DNA from 2 places in the Romboutsia sp. MSSM.1001216sp_RTP31141st1_G3_RTP31141_220114 genome. Region 1 is predicted to be linked to the other one. Evidence: riboswitches for the same ligand, from Rfam matches in the RefSeq annotation. Region 1 holds a riboswitch; the other holds the start of a gene.
The links. Region 1 has a riboswitch for S-adenosylmethionine ahead of ABCP60_RS07165 (O-acetylhomoserine aminocarboxypropyltransferase/cysteine synthase family protein). Riboswitches for the same ligand answer to the same signal wherever they lie in the genome.

Region 2: linked by a shared signal. The riboswitch ahead of ABCP60_RS07910 (Na+/H+ antiporter NhaC family protein) and the one ahead of ABCP60_RS07165 (O-acetylhomoserine aminocarboxypropyltransferase/cysteine synthase family protein) in region 1 are both predicted to bind S-adenosylmethionine.

The regions. Positions count from the first base shown of each region.
Region 1 covers NZ_JBCIUO010000003.1:54,110-62,377, reverse strand. Annotated here, with positions in the region: gene ABCP60_RS07185 (transcription repressor NadR) at 1-292, shown strand, start outside; gene ABCP60_RS07180 (L-lactate dehydrogenase) at 392-1,345, opposite strand; gene ABCP60_RS07175 (hypothetical protein) at 1,664-2,263, opposite strand; gene ABCP60_RS07170 (hypothetical protein) at 2,502-3,059, shown strand; SAM riboswitch class I at 3,250-3,353, shown strand; partial or broken gene ABCP60_RS07165 (O-acetylhomoserine aminocarboxypropyltransferase/cysteine synthase family protein) at 3,443-4,681, shown strand; gene ABCP60_RS07160 (homoserine O-succinyltransferase) at 4,683-5,573, shown strand; gene ABCP60_RS07155 (EcsC family protein) at 5,709-6,500, shown strand; gene ABCP60_RS07150 (hypothetical protein) at 6,633-7,262, shown strand; gene ABCP60_RS07145 (hypothetical protein) at 7,464-7,757, shown strand; gene ABCP60_RS07140 (DMT family transporter) at 7,842-8,268, shown strand, end outside.
Region 2 covers NZ_JBCIUO010000003.1:204,021-212,288, forward strand. Annotated here, with positions in the region: gene wecB (UDP-N-acetylglucosamine 2-epimerase (non-hydrolyzing)) at 1-1,042, opposite strand, end outside; gene ABCP60_RS07880 (DUF4397 domain-containing protein) at 1,298-1,918, opposite strand; gene ABCP60_RS07885 (carbon-nitrogen hydrolase family protein) at 2,089-2,931, shown strand; gene ABCP60_RS07890 (hypothetical protein) at 2,972-3,478, opposite strand; gene ABCP60_RS07895 (YgjV family protein) at 3,697-3,933, opposite strand; gene ABCP60_RS07900 (L,D-transpeptidase) at 3,992-4,450, opposite strand; gene ABCP60_RS07905 (hypothetical protein) at 4,683-4,826, opposite strand; gene ABCP60_RS07910 (Na+/H+ antiporter NhaC family protein) at 4,884-6,203, opposite strand; SAM riboswitch class I at 6,324-6,422, opposite strand; gene ABCP60_RS07915 (hypothetical protein) at 6,604-6,939, opposite strand; gene ABCP60_RS07920 (YtxH domain-containing protein) at 6,960-7,328, opposite strand; gene ABCP60_RS07925 (hypothetical protein) at 7,550-8,098, shown strand.

The sequences.
Region 1 (8,268 bases):
TTGCAAGCATGATAAAGAAGATATAGAAGATGAATTAAATACTATAGTTGATGAAGGTGGTATAGTTGAAGATGTAATAGTAGAACATAGTATATATGGTCAAATTATTGGCAATTTACACTTAGAATGTAGAAGAGATGTAAAAGAATTTATAGAAAAGTTAAATTCAAAAGAAACAAGTCCTCTATCTCATTTAACAGATGGTGTACATCTTCATACGATAAAGTGCAAAGATGAAAAAACTTATAAGCAAGTTATAACCTCTTTAACTGAAAAAGGGTATTTATATTAGTCTAAATTGTATTTTATAAATAAGACAAAACTATATAATTTTAATAAAAAGTAAGGAGGAACGATTCGTTCCTCCTTACTTTTTATTAAGATATATAAATTAATATCCAATGCTTTTTAAATATTGTTTTAGTATATTATTTGAATGTTTAAACTTAGTCTTCTCTTCTTCAGTCATATCAATTTCTATAACTTTTTCAGCTCCATTTATACCTATTATAGTTGGGACTCCTGTATACACATCTGTCTCTCCATATTCACCTTCAAGTAAAGCTGAAACTGGTAAAATTCTTCTTTCATTACTAAATATTGATTTTATGATTCCAACAACTGCTGAAGCTATACCATAGTAAGTAGTACCTTTTCTATTATATACTTCCCAACCAGCTTTAGCAGTTTTTTCTACTAAATAATCTAAATCTATTTCTTTTTTTAGTTTTTCATTTTCTTCAATTAGGGTTAGAAGAGGTTTACCTGCAATGCTAACATTTGACCAAGGAACCATCTGAGAATCTCCATGTTCACCCATAGAATATGCATGTATAGATCTTGTGTCTACGTCATCTAAATATTTAGATAAGAAGTTTTTTAATCTTGATGAATCTATGGTAGTTCCTGTTCCTATTATTCTGTTTTTAGGAAGTCCAGATAACTTCCATATATGATATGAAATTATATCAACTGGATTTGAAGCAACTACAAAGAAACCATCAAATCCTGATTTCATTATTTCCTTAATTACTGAGTTACATATAGAAGCACTAACTTCTAAAGTATCAAGTCTAGATTGACCTTGTTTAGGTGCTGGTCCTGCAGTAAATATAACAATATCAGCATCACTACAATCTGCAAATGTTGCTTGTCTTATTTTAGTTCTTTGAGACATAAATTCTACTCCGTGAGTTAAATCCCAAGCTTCGCCTTTAGCTTTTTCTTCATTTATATCAATCATTAAAAGTTCATCACATACACATTGATTAACTAGTGCAAATCCACAGCTAGACCCAACTAGTCCCGTACCTACTATTGCTATTTTTCTTAATTTTAAACACATAAGTCATCCTCCTAAAGTTGTCTTTTGTAAAGTGTTTTGAAATGAATTTATTTGTATGGCTTAAGAAATAAGATAAGTAACCTATAAATTTTATTAGTTAAGTCTATATTGGTTATAAAATTATTATTATATATTTATTTTATAAAAAATTATAAATTGATGTATTTGGCATTATTATACTGCTTAATCTTTATAAAGTAAAGAATGAATTGGTAGTAAAAGAATAGAAAATCCTTAGATTATATAAAATTAAAGTAGCTTTTGTGCTATATTTTACTTAAAAATTTGATTATAGATTCATATATATATAGCTAGTATTTAAAATAAAGTTATTATACAATATATAACTAGTAAAAGTGATGTTATATAGTTAGCAATTTTAACATTAAATTTAAAGTAAGATAAGTATGTTATTAAATTTGATTTTAAGTATCTATTAAATATTGCATATATAAAAATAAGTGAAAATCCACTTAGAGTATATGAAGAAATATTGTGTATAAATTGTGGTAAATGAAATATATTAACTGTGATAACAAGCATAAGCAAAGTAAATGTAGTTGAGAGTATATTAGAGTATTCTTCAGGTTTTAATATATATTCATTAAAATAGTTTTTATCATCAAAATTTATAATTTCACTTAATATCTTGTCTATTGATATAAAATCGTAGTCATTGGTATAAACTCCAACATCAACTAAGTAAAGTGTTATTTCTTCATATCTATGAATGATTTTTTCTTCAAAAATTTTTCTTATCTTAAATATGTCTTTTTCTAATACGTTATATATTTCAGTTTTTATTATATCCTCAATATCCCTATTAGAATCTAATCTAGTTTTTATATAAAAGCTTCCATCACAAAGTAAAAACTTATCATTTTGATTTCTTATGATTATTCCAATATATTCATTCATAATATCACCACTCATTGAAAATTTATGTAAATTATAGCATATTAGTTGATATTATCAATATTAAAAAATTATAAATATGAATAAATTAATTTTATATATGTAAGCAAGCTTAAATGAATAAACATAAAAAAGTATTTGACAATTATAAATTTAGTCACTAAACTGTAAATATATATGTAAAGACACATGTAATATGAATTAAATATACTAAATTAAAAAATATATTTGGAGGAGAGATATGAGAACTAAAAATATTGTATTATCAGCACTTTTATGTGCAATGGGAATTATTATACCAATGTTTTCACCAATTAAAATAATATTAGAACCGGCATCTTTTACATTAGCTAGTCATATACCAATATTTATAGCTATGTTTATATCATCAAAGACTGCTCTATTTGTAACACTTGGAACTACAATAGGTTTTTTATTTGGTGGTTTCCCATTACCAATTGTAATTAGAGCACTAAGTCATTTATTATTTGTTAGTATTGGGTGTATTTACTTAAACAAAAATAGGGATCTTATAAAGAGTATAAAAAGTTCTTTAGGATATTCATTTGTTATAGGATTAATTCATGCTATTGGAGAAGTTTTAGTAATTATACCTTTTTATTTTTCATCAAACCTTTCGGAAGGATTTTATAATCAAGGTTTTTTAGTATCTGTTATAGGATTAATAGGAGTTGGAACTATAATACATAGTATGTTAGATTTCTCTTTAGCAGTTTATGTATGGAATATTCTACCTAAAGAGGTTAGAAATAAATATGTAGTAAAAGCTCAAAACTAGACAAAATTTTATAGAATATAGTAATTTGGAATAATCAATAATTAAGCAAAAATGGTAAGTTATAGTATAAAATATTTTATGAACATATACATATAAATATATATAAATATATATAAATTAATTTATTAAATTATAATTTCGATAATTATAATATATAATACTTATTAAATAATAAAAATAAATAGAAAGTCTTTTATTAAGAATGGTGGAGGGACTGGCCCTATGAAGCCTGGCAACAGCTAACTTAGTTAGAATTGTGCTAAATCCTGCAGGAGTTTTCCTGAGAGATAAAAGGCATATTGATTTGTTGCGTTAATAAAAGGCTTCCTAGATAAAAGGGGGCTTTTTTTATGAAAAATTATAACAAGTAAACTTTATGTGTAAGAGGGGGATATAAACCAAATGTTGGGGAGCCTATGGTGTATCCTTTGGTTCAAAGTACAACCTTCAAATATGAAGATCCAGACTTAGTGGCAGATATATTTGATTTAAAAGCAGATGGCCATATGTATAGTAGAATAAGCAATCCAACAGTAGCAAATTTTGAAGAAAAAATAGCATATCTTGAAGGTGGCGTCGGAGCAGTTGCAGTTAGTTCAGGACAATCGGCGGTGCTTTTAGCTATTTTAAATATATGCAAAAGTGGAGACAATATAATATCAGTATCATCACTATATGGTGGAACTTATAATTTATTTAATATAACTCTTAGAAGTTTTGGAATAGAAACAAAATTTGTATCCAATAATGATGATAAAGAATATATACTATCCTTAGTAGATGAAAATACTAAAGCTATATATGGAGAAACTATAGGAAATCCAGGACTAGATATATTAGATTTTAAGAAATTAAGTGAAATAGCTAAAAAGGGGGATATTCCTTTTATAGTTGACAATACAGTAGCAAGCCCGTATTTATGTAATCCTATAAATTTTGGTGCAAATATAGTTATACATTCTACATCAAAATATATAGATGGTCATGCAGTGGCACTTGGAGGAATAGTTGTTGATTGTGGTAATTTTAATTGGGATAATGGGAAATATCCATTATTAAGTGATGGAGGTGTTAGTTGTCATGATATTAAATATGTTGAGGAACTTAGGGAAAGTGCTTATATAACAAAGTTAAGAGCATCACTGCTTAGAGATTTAGGTAGCACAATGAGCCCTTTTAATGCATTTTTAAGTAATCTAGGAGTGGAAACACTTCATCTTAGAATGAAAAAACATAGTAAAAATACTTTAGTATTAGCAAAGTATTTAGAAAATCATGAAAAAGTAAGCTGGGTAAACTATCCATACTTAGAAAGTAGAGAAGATTATAAGAAAGTAAAAACTTACTTAAAAGGTGGAAGTGGAATATTAACATTTGGTATAAAAGGTGGAATAAATGAAGCTAAGACTTTTATAAAATCTTTAAAATTAGTAGATTTGGCAATACATCTTGGATTTAATAAAACATCAGTACTTCATCCTGCTAGTACTACTCATAGCCAGTTGTCTGATGAAGATAAGATAAAGTGTGGAGTTAGTTTAGAGATGATTAGAGTATCTGTTGGAATAGAAAATATAGATGACTTAATAAATGACTTTGATAGAGCACTTAAGGAAATATAATATGACTGTATATCTTTGTAAAAAAATAAATGGAGCCAAATTTGTAGATAATTGTATAATAGAAAGCAAAATTTATAATAAAAAGCTATATAGAAAATCTAGTTTAGGTAAGATCAGTCCTCATTATAAAACTATAGGTATATTAAATCTTATGCCTAATAAAGTAGAGACAGAAGCTCATTTATTAGAGTTATTTTCAAAAATGAATGAGGATATAAATATAAAGTTTATAAGGCTTAAAACGCATGTATACAAAAATTGTAATAGACTATATTTGATGAAAAATTATTATACCTTTGATGAAGTAAAAGATGATTTAGATGGACTTATAGTTACAGGAGCTCCTATTGAAAAAATAGATTTCAAACAGGTTAAATATATAGATGAATTAAATTATATATTTGATTATTCTATTAAAAATTTAAAAAGTATGTTAAGTATATGCTGGGGAGCGCAGGCTTGTTTAAATCATATATATGGAATAAACAAAGAGATACTCGATAAGAAGATATTTGGAGTATATAAACATAATATACTTTGTGATGATGAAATACTCAAAAATATAAATAATGGTTTTATATGTGCTCATTCTAGGCACACTATATTAAATAGGAAGGATTTAAAAAATTGTAAATCTATAAAAATATTATCGACAACAGATGAAGGTATAGAGCATATTATAAAAGGGAAGTACAATGACTATTATATATTTGGACATCATGAGTATGATAAAGAATGCTTGAAAAGAGAATATTTAAGGGATAGAAATAAAAAAATATATATAGATATACCTAAAAATTATTTTATTGAAGATGATATGAACAAAGGAATAAGTGTAGATTGGATGGAACACAGCATTAAGATATACAACAATTGGATTAATATAATTTAATAAGAAATTAAGCAAGCTAGTTAGATAACTAGCTTGTTTAGTTTGGAAAAATAAGTACATAGTAATATTAAAAATCTATATGTATAATAAATATATTATGTAAATAATTAATATAAATTTTAAATAGGTGAAAAAATGCAAAATTATAATGAGATTAAACTAAAAGAATTAAAAAAATGGAAAAAGAAAATACGAAAAAAACCATCTATAATAGATAAAGCATCAAAAGAAACTCAAAATAAAATAAATTCCGTTTTACCTCAAAAGTACCACGAAATATTAACTGTAGCTATAAAAAATATGACTAAAATGGTTTTATTTGGGTCTAAGTATACTACTAAAAAACCTATACTAGATATATCTTTAGAAGAAAGAGATAATCTAGCTCTTGAAAAGATAAAAATTTATAAGAGAACTGCTATGATAGAAGGTGCTGGAACAGGGGCAGGAGGCATATTTATAGGGCTTTGTGACTTTCCATTACTTCTTAGTATAAAAATAAAGCTTATTTATGAAATTGCTAGCATATATGGATTTGATACAAATGATTATAAAGAAAGATTATATATATTAAACATATTTCAGCTTGCTTTTTCAAGTAAAGAGCATGTAAACTATGTATTTGAAAATATGGAATGCTTTGATGATTTTAAACATAAGTTATCTGATGATATTAATGCATTTGATTGGAGAAGCTTTCAACAAGAGTATAGAGATTACATTGATTTAGCAAAGTTATTTCAGTTAGTGCCAGGAATAGGAGCTTTTGTTGGGGCATATGTAAACAATAAATTAGTAGATAAACTAGGTGAATATGCAATATATGCTTATCATATGAGAATATTAGATGATAAAGACCACGAGGCTAAGAAGGAAAACTTTATATATACAAAATATAAAAATTTTATTAATAAAATAACTTTATAATATATGCCAAGTAATTTGACTAGTATATTAATTTGTGTAAGTTTATAATGTGTATTTTAAATATAACATTAATATATAAAGTCTCATAAGATATTATAACTAGAGTAAAATAGTTTAGGGGGGGGAGTAGCCATGGAAAGCCTTACAAAGAAAGTTTTAATAGATAGCAGTTATGGGAATATAAGTAAAGTAAACTCAAAAGATGAAGTAATATTAGTAGGAGTATATCCTTTTGAAGGAATCCCCTATGTCGATAATATAGACCTTACTTTAAAATCAGAAAATAGTGATCCTATTACTGTTAATATCAAATATTCTGGTTATAATATGCAACTATTTTTAGGAGATTTTACAGGAGACAATAAATCAGAAATAATGGTTAGAGGCAGATTCGGGGGGTCTGGAGGATTTGAAATTGGAGTTATATATAAATATGAAGATGGTAAATTAATAGAGATATTTAACCAAGATATATTTTATAAAAATAATAATTGTAGCGCAACTTTTAAAGATGATTATAAGGTAAGCGTAAATTGTGGAAAGAAAAAATATACAATAGATATTTCATCAAAAGAAAAAGAATATCTGGAGTATTTATATTTACCTAATAGTAAGCTTAAAAATGCAGTTGACGCATATGTAGATGCACCAAATGGAATTTTTCCCACAAAGCAAATTTACAATAATTATTATGAACTCTTAATACAACAAAGAGTAGTCGGAATATCTAATGCAGATACATTAGGTATTATACAAACGTAGAGTAACTTAATAGATTCAAATATAAAAAACATATATAAAGGATTATTACTTACCGATTATAATTATAGGAAAAGACAAAGATATAATAAATTTATTACTGAAAAAGATGTAAATAATTATGACTTTAAAAATTTAAAAGGTAATTATTTAAATAGAAATAGTATTTATTCTGCAAGAAACTTTAAGGTAAAGAAAGATAGTATGAATTTAATAGTAAATAATATATTTGAAGAAAAAAATACTTTATACCTTAATGGATATTTACTAAACTTAACAGAAAATACTATTAATGATATTAATAACTTTAAGATTGAGTTAAAAGATGCTACTGGCAGAGTATTTGCTAAAAAGATTTTTAAGAGAATAGACATAAATGGAGGTTTAGAACCATTTGAAGGTAAAAAAATATTACTGACTTTTTTTGGAGAAGAATATAATTTATATAATATAAACACAAGTAATGTAACGTTGGACTATGATTATGAGATTATATAAAAAACTAGCTAGATAGTTTTTTTTAATATATAATAAATAATTGCATACAAAAGATAAATAAAAAAATTACATAGGAGGTATATCGTGCAGGCAGAGTTAAGTAACAGAAGTAAAGGTATAATATGTATAATAGTTTCGGCATTTGGATTTGCTATGATGTCGGCTTTTATAAAATTAGCAGGAGACTTACCAACTTTTCAAAAGACATTTTTTAGAAATTTAGTTTCTTGTGTAGTAGCATTTATAATGGTTACAAAAGCAAAACAAAGTTATTTTGGAAGTAGGGAAAATAGAAGATTATTAAACTTAAGATCAGCATTTGGAACACTTGGTATAATATTTAATTATTATGCAATAGATAGAATGGTGTTATCAGATGCCAATATGTTAAATAAGTTAAGTCCATTCTTTGTTATAATATTTTCTGCGTTATTTTTAAAAGAAAAGATAAAAACTAATCAAATAGCTGCTGTATTAGTGGCATTTGTAGGAGCTTTATTTATAATAAAAC
Region 2 (8,268 bases), 150 kb from region 1:
CATAAGGATTTGAAGCCTTTGACATCTCATTATATAATTTTTTGTTAGTTAGTAATTCCTTTGTGTATTTATATATGTTCTCTTCATTTGTACCTACTAATTTTAAAGTTTTAGCCTTAATCCCTTCTGGTCTTTCGGTAGTTTCTCTCAATACAAGAACTGGCTTCCCAAGAAATGGAGCTTCTTCTTGTATGCCTCCACTATCTGTTAGTATTAGATATGACTTATTTAATAAATTATGAAATTCAACTACACTTAAAGGTTCTATTACATGTACCTTTTTATTACCTTTGAATTCTTCTTTAACTAAATCTCTTATTTGAGGATTAAAATGTATTGGATACACTATTTCTACATCATCAAATTCCATAGATATTTTATTTACTGCTTTAAATATATTCTTCATATTGCTACCTAGATTTTCTCTTCTGTGGCATGTTAAAAGTATCATTCTGTTTTTTCCTATTTTGTCAGTTATTTCACTTTTGTATTCCTTATCTATAGTGGTTTTTAATGCATCTATTGCAGTATTTCCAGTTATATATATTTTTTCAGGATTTTTTCCTTCTTTTATCAAATTATCCTTTGATTTTTCTGTTGGTGCAAAGTGTATATCAGCTATAACAGATGTTAACTGTCTATTTAACTCTTCTGGAAAAGGAGAATATTTATTATAGGTTCTTAAACCTGCCTCTACATGACCTACTTTAACTTGATTATAAAAAGCAACTAAGGATGATATAAACGTTGTAGTTGTATCTCCATGTACAAGTATTATATCTGGCTTTACTTCTTTTATAACTTTATCTAACCCATTCATTATATTCGTGCTTATTTGAGACAAAGATTGATTTGACTTCATAATATTTAAATCATAATTAACCTTTATGTTAAATACGTCTAGTACTTGATCTAACATTTCTCTATGTTGTGCTGTTACACAAACTATAGACTCTATATTATCTCTAGACTCCAACTCTTTAACTAAAGGTGCCATTTTTATGGCTTCAGGCCTAGTCCCAAATACTGTCATTATTTTCATTTACTTCACCCCTGTATATTATTCCATAATAATTTTTATCTATATTATTATCTCTCAATATATTACATTAACTACAATATGATGTCAAAATTTATTGTTATTTATTATTTTTTTGTAGATTATATTTTTATTTTGATATTATTTATTATATTTTTTATTACTAAATTTATTCTATCAATTATAAATTAAGCATACCATTAAACTGTTAATATGTTCAAAGGTATGCTTCTCTTATATTTTAGTATTTAATATAAATTAAGCTTCTTTACATAAATAAGTATTCCCATCAACTGATTGTATAACACCTAAACTACCTAATTGACCAATTGCATATATAGTATATATTCTATCTGGATTTAATTTAACCCTTAACGGAAAAACTACATCTTTACTTTCACTTACTACTAATTTTACATTATACGTTCCTGGGTTTACATCTACATAACTAGTTCCCTCTCTAAATCCGATATCTTCAAAGAATGTCTCTCCATTTACTAGTATATCTACTGCTGGTGCATTTGGTGATAAATGTATAACTCTAAATGTAGAATATTCGCTTGATGGTTGTTTTTCTGAATAGTCTTTTATAACTAATAAAGATAAATCCCCTATATTCCCTGTCACTGCTACGGTATACATTTGCCCTTCATCTACTTCAAGCATTTGATTTATAACTGGATTTTCAGTAGTTCCAGATAAGTATATACCTACTGTATGTTCTCCTTCTTCTAACTCTACATACTCTGTAAATTCCATAAAATCTAATCCGCTAAATACAAGTGCCCCATCAATATAAATGTCTACTTTACCGATTTGTGGAGCGGCCTGAAATACTCTAACTAAAGATTTTCCTTCTTTTATTTGTAAACAATCCATTTTAAATCCCCCTTGATGACAATGTTCATTCTTTATATAATATGTGTCCATTATTTTATTTGTTACTTTATAAGTTGATTTCATATATTTTCATTTTTTTAATGCAATGTTTGTATAGATAAACTACTATTAAAATATAAATATCTTATACTAGATTTAATTAAATTGAGGTGATTTTTATAAAAACTTTAGTTATACAAATAGATGTTAATTCTAATAAATTAAAGAATATATCCACTATAGAGAGATATATAAATTTAGCCATTAATAAATCTAAAATAGATTTAGTTATACTTCCAGAAATGTTTTGCTGTCCTTATGATAATAAGAATTTTCCTGTTTATTGTGAGGTAGAAGGAGGAAATCTTTATAATATTTTATCTGATATAGCTAAAAAATATAATATATATTTGGTAGCTGGATCCATTCCTGAAAAAGATAATAGTAAAATATATAATACTTCTTATGTTTTTGATCGATGTGGAAATAAGATAGCAAAACATAGAAAAATACATCTATTTGATATTTCTATAGATGCTGGCCAAAAATTTTTAGAATCTGATACATTATCATCTGGAAATGATGTTACAGTATTTGATACTGAATTTGGAAAAATTGGTCTTTGTATTTGCTATGATTTTAGATTTTTTGAGATATGCAAAATAATGGTTGATAAAGGCGCTAAGGCTATAATAGTTCCTGCATCATTCAACATGACTACAGGACCTATTCATTGGGAGCTACTATTTAAATCTAGAGCTGTTGATAATCAAGTTTATACAATAGGATGTTCTTCTTCCCGAAACAATAATTCTTCTTATATATCTTATGGAAACTCTATTTTAGTTTCTCCATTTGGGGAAATATTAAATAGATTAGATGAAAAAGAGGGCTACTTTATAGCAGATATCGACTTTTCATATGTTGAAAAAATAAGAAATCAACTACCTTTATTAAAGCATCGTAGAAATGATTTGTATAATGTATCATATACAGATAATTCTAAAGTATAAATTTATTTTAATATATTATCTTAGTTTAATTTATTTGTAATTATTGAACTAAGTTTTTAGCTTTGTCAAAATCTAATACATAGTTAATAATAGATATCAACTTACTCCCTACTTCTATATCTTCATCACTTGCTAACCTTATATATATTCTTAACTCTTCCCAAAGCTTTTCTTTACCTAGATCTTCATTGCTTATATTATGAAGATCTCTTATTACTTCTATAAGATTTATTTTTTTAATTTTATTTAGTGTATCATGATTTTTAATATAATCTATTGAAGAATCTACTAATTTAGTTAATTCCTTTTTATATTCTCTTATACTTAATTCTTTTTTGTATCCTAATAATTCTTTCATTAATTTTTCTAAATCAGATTTTGAGTAATTCCATACTCTACCATCATATTTTTTTATATTTTCTATACATGAATTATATTTATCTATTAGTTCTTCTAATCCTATAACTATTTCTAAATAGTTATTTTCTTCAATTAAGTTTTTACATCTATTTATATCCTTATCAATCTCTCTTATTGTTTTATTCACATTTAGTCCTCTTTTCTATTTTAATTATAATTTTTATTATTATATATAATATATCAATTTACTTAGTTAATAAACATATTTTATCTCACTATTGTTATTTAAAATATTATACCTTTTTAATATTTTAGTTTATCTAATCTATTAATATAGAAAATATTTACTTTTAACAAAAAATAGCATAGATAAAATATCTACGCTATTAAATAATATTTTGTAATTTAATTTTTTACTTTATATTTATAAATATTATATAAATTATATATATTTATAATAATTATAAGCGCATTAGATATGGCAACAGGATATGCTTTTACATATAATCCGTAAACTACAAATAAAAAACATCCTATAGAATTTATAATTCTAAGCTTTACTATAGATGTCATCGTTAATGATATAACTATAAATAAGGATGCTGAATATCCAATCCATTCAATAGGGTCAAAGCTAATCATAAAATTATCTCCTTTTTATTTCTTATAACTATTATTTGATATTTATATTTTTATATAACTATTTTATTATTATAGTAGTATTAATAGGTATATTATCATACATCCATCTAGCATTTTCTGTAGCTAATCTTATACATCCCATACTTATAGCTACTCCAAGTCTATCATCTATTACATAAAGTCCCTTAGGATCATATAGTATTGAGTGGTAATAGTAATCATCTACTATATTCATTGCATATTTTGCTGAACTTTTTTCTCCCCCTATAGCAGGATACTTTATACCTGACTTAAATATACCCTTTATTGTAGGAGTTGAGCTTTTTCCTACAGTGCTACTCCAAACGTGCAGTACCTTAAATCTATAATCTACTTTTTTTAATATATAGGTAAGTTTATCTTTAGTAGATGTAATTATAATATAGCCTGTATCACTTTTTATATGATTCTCATTTACAAACTCTTCCATATTTTTATCAAATTTGCTGTAATCTATCTGTCTATAGTATCTATTCATAAATAATATTTCACCTTCTCATAATAATATTTATTATAATTATGCTAATTATAAACTTTATGTGATATTTCAGTTAATTTAACTATTATTGTACGAATGTAAAAATATTAAGTTTATTTTTTACACTCGCTAAACTGATTGGTATTACTTAACTGTAATAATTATCTACTAATTTTTGAAATATCATAATTTCCTTAAGCGTAAAAAAAGTGAAGTTTTAAAACTTCACTTTTTAAGTATTATTATGTTTCATATACTTATATGATTTAACTATACATCGAGCTTGATTTATAGTATATATTGATATTTCATAGGATGATGTTATTATAAAAGTCGATACTACTCCTACTAAGAAATCATAGTCACCTAATGCCATAATCTCCTCCAGTATTGCTTTTATTATATTATATGAAACTAAAATTTTATAGTTACATTAAGCTACTTCTTTTTTCCTTTTATTAACTTTATTTAAGTTTGGAATACCAAATGTTATAGCTATTATTCCACAAGCTAACATTAACCAAGGATAATGTAGATATTTAATTAATTCAACAGGAGATATTCCTACCATCCCTGCAGCTGTTAATACTTGTGCACCATATGGAACTATGCCTTGCCAACAAGATGAGAATATATCTAATATACTTGCAGTTTTTCTATTATCTATATCAAATTTTGTAGCTATATCTTTTGCAAGTGGCCCTGCTGTTACTATTGCTATAGTGTTGTTTGCTGTACATAAATCTACTATACTTACTAATGCTGCTATACCAAACTCTGCACCTTTTTTAGTTTTTATTTTACTACTTATAAAATTAAGTATAAAGTCTATTCCACCATTTAATTTTATAAGTTCTACAAGTCCTCCGATTATTATAACAAGTAGACATAATTCATACATTCCTGATATACCACCTGATATAGCTTCTATAAATCCAAATAACCCAAATGAATTTGTAAATAATCCTATTGCACCTGCAAATACTACTCCAAAACTAAGTAAAACAAATACATTTACTCCACATAAAGCTCCTAATAACACTCCTAAATATGGTAAAACTTTTATAAAATCATATCTATAGCTTGTGCTACCACCTAAACTATACCCTGATGTTATAGTAGCTAATAATATAGCAGTTATAATAGCTGCTGGTAAAACTATTAAGAAATTTACTCTAAATTTATCTTTTAATTCACATCCTTGAGTTTTGGTTGCTGCTATTGTAGTGTCTGATATCATAGATAAATTATCTCCAAACATAGCTCCACCTACAACAGCTCCTATTACTAATGGTGCTGGTATTCCTGTTTTAGCTGCAATTCCTATGCCTATTGGCCCAAGTGCTGCTATTGTTCCCATTGATGTTCCCATAGATATAGATATAAAACATCCTATTACAAATAACCCTGATACTAAAAGATTAGGAGGAAGAATTGATAAACTTAAATTAACAGTTGAGTCAACACCTCCCATTGCCTTAGCTACACTTGAAAAAGAGCCTGCAAGTATAAATATCATAATCATAGATATTATATCTATATTACCTGCACCTTTACAAAATACTTCTATCTTTTCTCCTAAACTAACTTTTCTATTAAGAGAAAATCCTACTATAGTTGCGATTATAAATGCTACTATTGCTGGCATTTTATAAAAATCCCCAGTTATTACCCCGCTACCTAAAAATACTATTAAAAATACACCCAGTGGTAATAATCCTAATATACTACCTTTTTTTGCTTCTTCTTTCATAATATACCTCCCTTTATATTAAAACTTCTAAAGAGTATAATTTTAATTTATTTAAATATACCTGATATTTTTTAATAAAAAAAACCTGAGATAACTCAGGCTTTGACAGCAAAAATTATACTCTCATCTTTCAGCTTATGCTGCAGGATTTAGCACCCGTATAATAATACTGGTTGCTGGGCTTCGTCGGGCCAGTCCCTCCGCCACTCTTGATAAGAATTATTTAATTATTTATATAATAGTTAATTTTCACAATTTTGTCAATATTATTTTTTAATTATTCTAATAAATCTACTTATAAATTATATATATTAATTTTTTATACATCTTAATTTATTATGATATATTAGCAAATAAAAAAAGTCATAATTAAATTACGATTTAATTATGACTTTTATGACTATTTATTAATAAATACAGATTTTAATATATTTAATATTTCAGTAAATATCTCAACATTAGATTTTACATTTTCTTTAGCCACTACTATATCTGCTGTTACATCTGTTGCAACTTCCGCAACGTCTTTTACATTTTCACTAATATCGCTGATATTATCAACTAAATTAGGTAATTTACCTACTACTGTATGTATGTCATCAGAATTTGTTGATACCACTGTATTGATATTTTTAATAAATTCATTAATATTTTTTAAAGTTATTATTAAAAATATTAATGCACCTATACCTAATAATGCTAGTATTATATATATTACATTTAAATCTATGTACATAATGTTATTCTCCATAGCAATTATTCTTTATCCTTAGCTTCTTGTGGAGCTTGTAATAATTCTACAACATTAGTATCTACTACGTCTTCATTTTCTTTCTTTTTACTATCTAAATACTCTTTTATTCTTCTCTTAGATTCATTTACATTTGTAGTTAATTTTTCTTTTGTTTTGGCAGCCTTTTCACTTACATTTGTGTTTATATCTTTAGCTGTATTTTTTATATCTTCTCTAGTTTCTTTTCCTGACTTAGGAGCTAATAAAACCCCACCTAGTATTCCTGTTATAGCACCTGTTGCAACACCTAGTGTAGCTATTTTTATCTTTTTATTTCTTTCTTTTGCTTTTTTAGCTTTTTTCTTTTGTTCTATTTTTTTTGCTAAACTCATGCTCATCACTCCTATTGTTAATTTGTATTATACTATTTTTTACTATTTTTCTAATATTTCTAATACATATATACCCAAATTAGTAAGTTTTAAAACAAAATAATTTATTTTTCTATTTATTTTTTTATATTTCAGCTAAATTAAATTATATAAATTAAACTTACATTTTATTTATACGTATGCACATAATAATATAATAATTATGGAAGGTAGGAATTGCTATGAAACATAAAGATATTAAAAAATTTAGTATATTACTTTACATTATTTATATTTTATCTATAATATTTTTTCTATTTAACAAAGAATTTGGAAAAAGCGTAATTAGCTTAATTTCGCTTATAATTACTTTTGTGCTTACTAAAGCTTATTTAAAAAACTTAGCTATACTTGACTACCCATTGTACATAATTGGAAACATTTTTATATTATCTTCTTTTTTACTAGGTTCATGTTATGGACTTTACGATATAATCCCATTTTATGATGATTTTCTTCATTTTTGGTCTGGATTTATATCTGTTAAAATTGGATTTAATATACTAAAAAATATTAGTAGTAAAAATAATAAACTTTTAATATGTATGATTCTTTTCTTCTTTGCAATGGGCATATCAGCAATTTGTGAAATATGTGAATATTTACTAGATGTCTTATTTAAGATGAATACGCAATCTGGCGGTTTAAAAGATACCATGATGGATTTAATAGATGCTTCATGTGGTGCTTTTTTTATGATTGTATATTACTATAGAAAGTATTTAAGGTAAAATATTATATTAAACTCAACACTATTAAATATAAACAAAGCTACTTAACATATGTTAAGTAGCTTTGTTTATATTTAATATATCTTTTTACAGTAATCATTGTTGAATATAAATAAACAATAAATTATTATATATTTTTCTATAAAAGCTAAATTGTTTAGCCTAGCCTT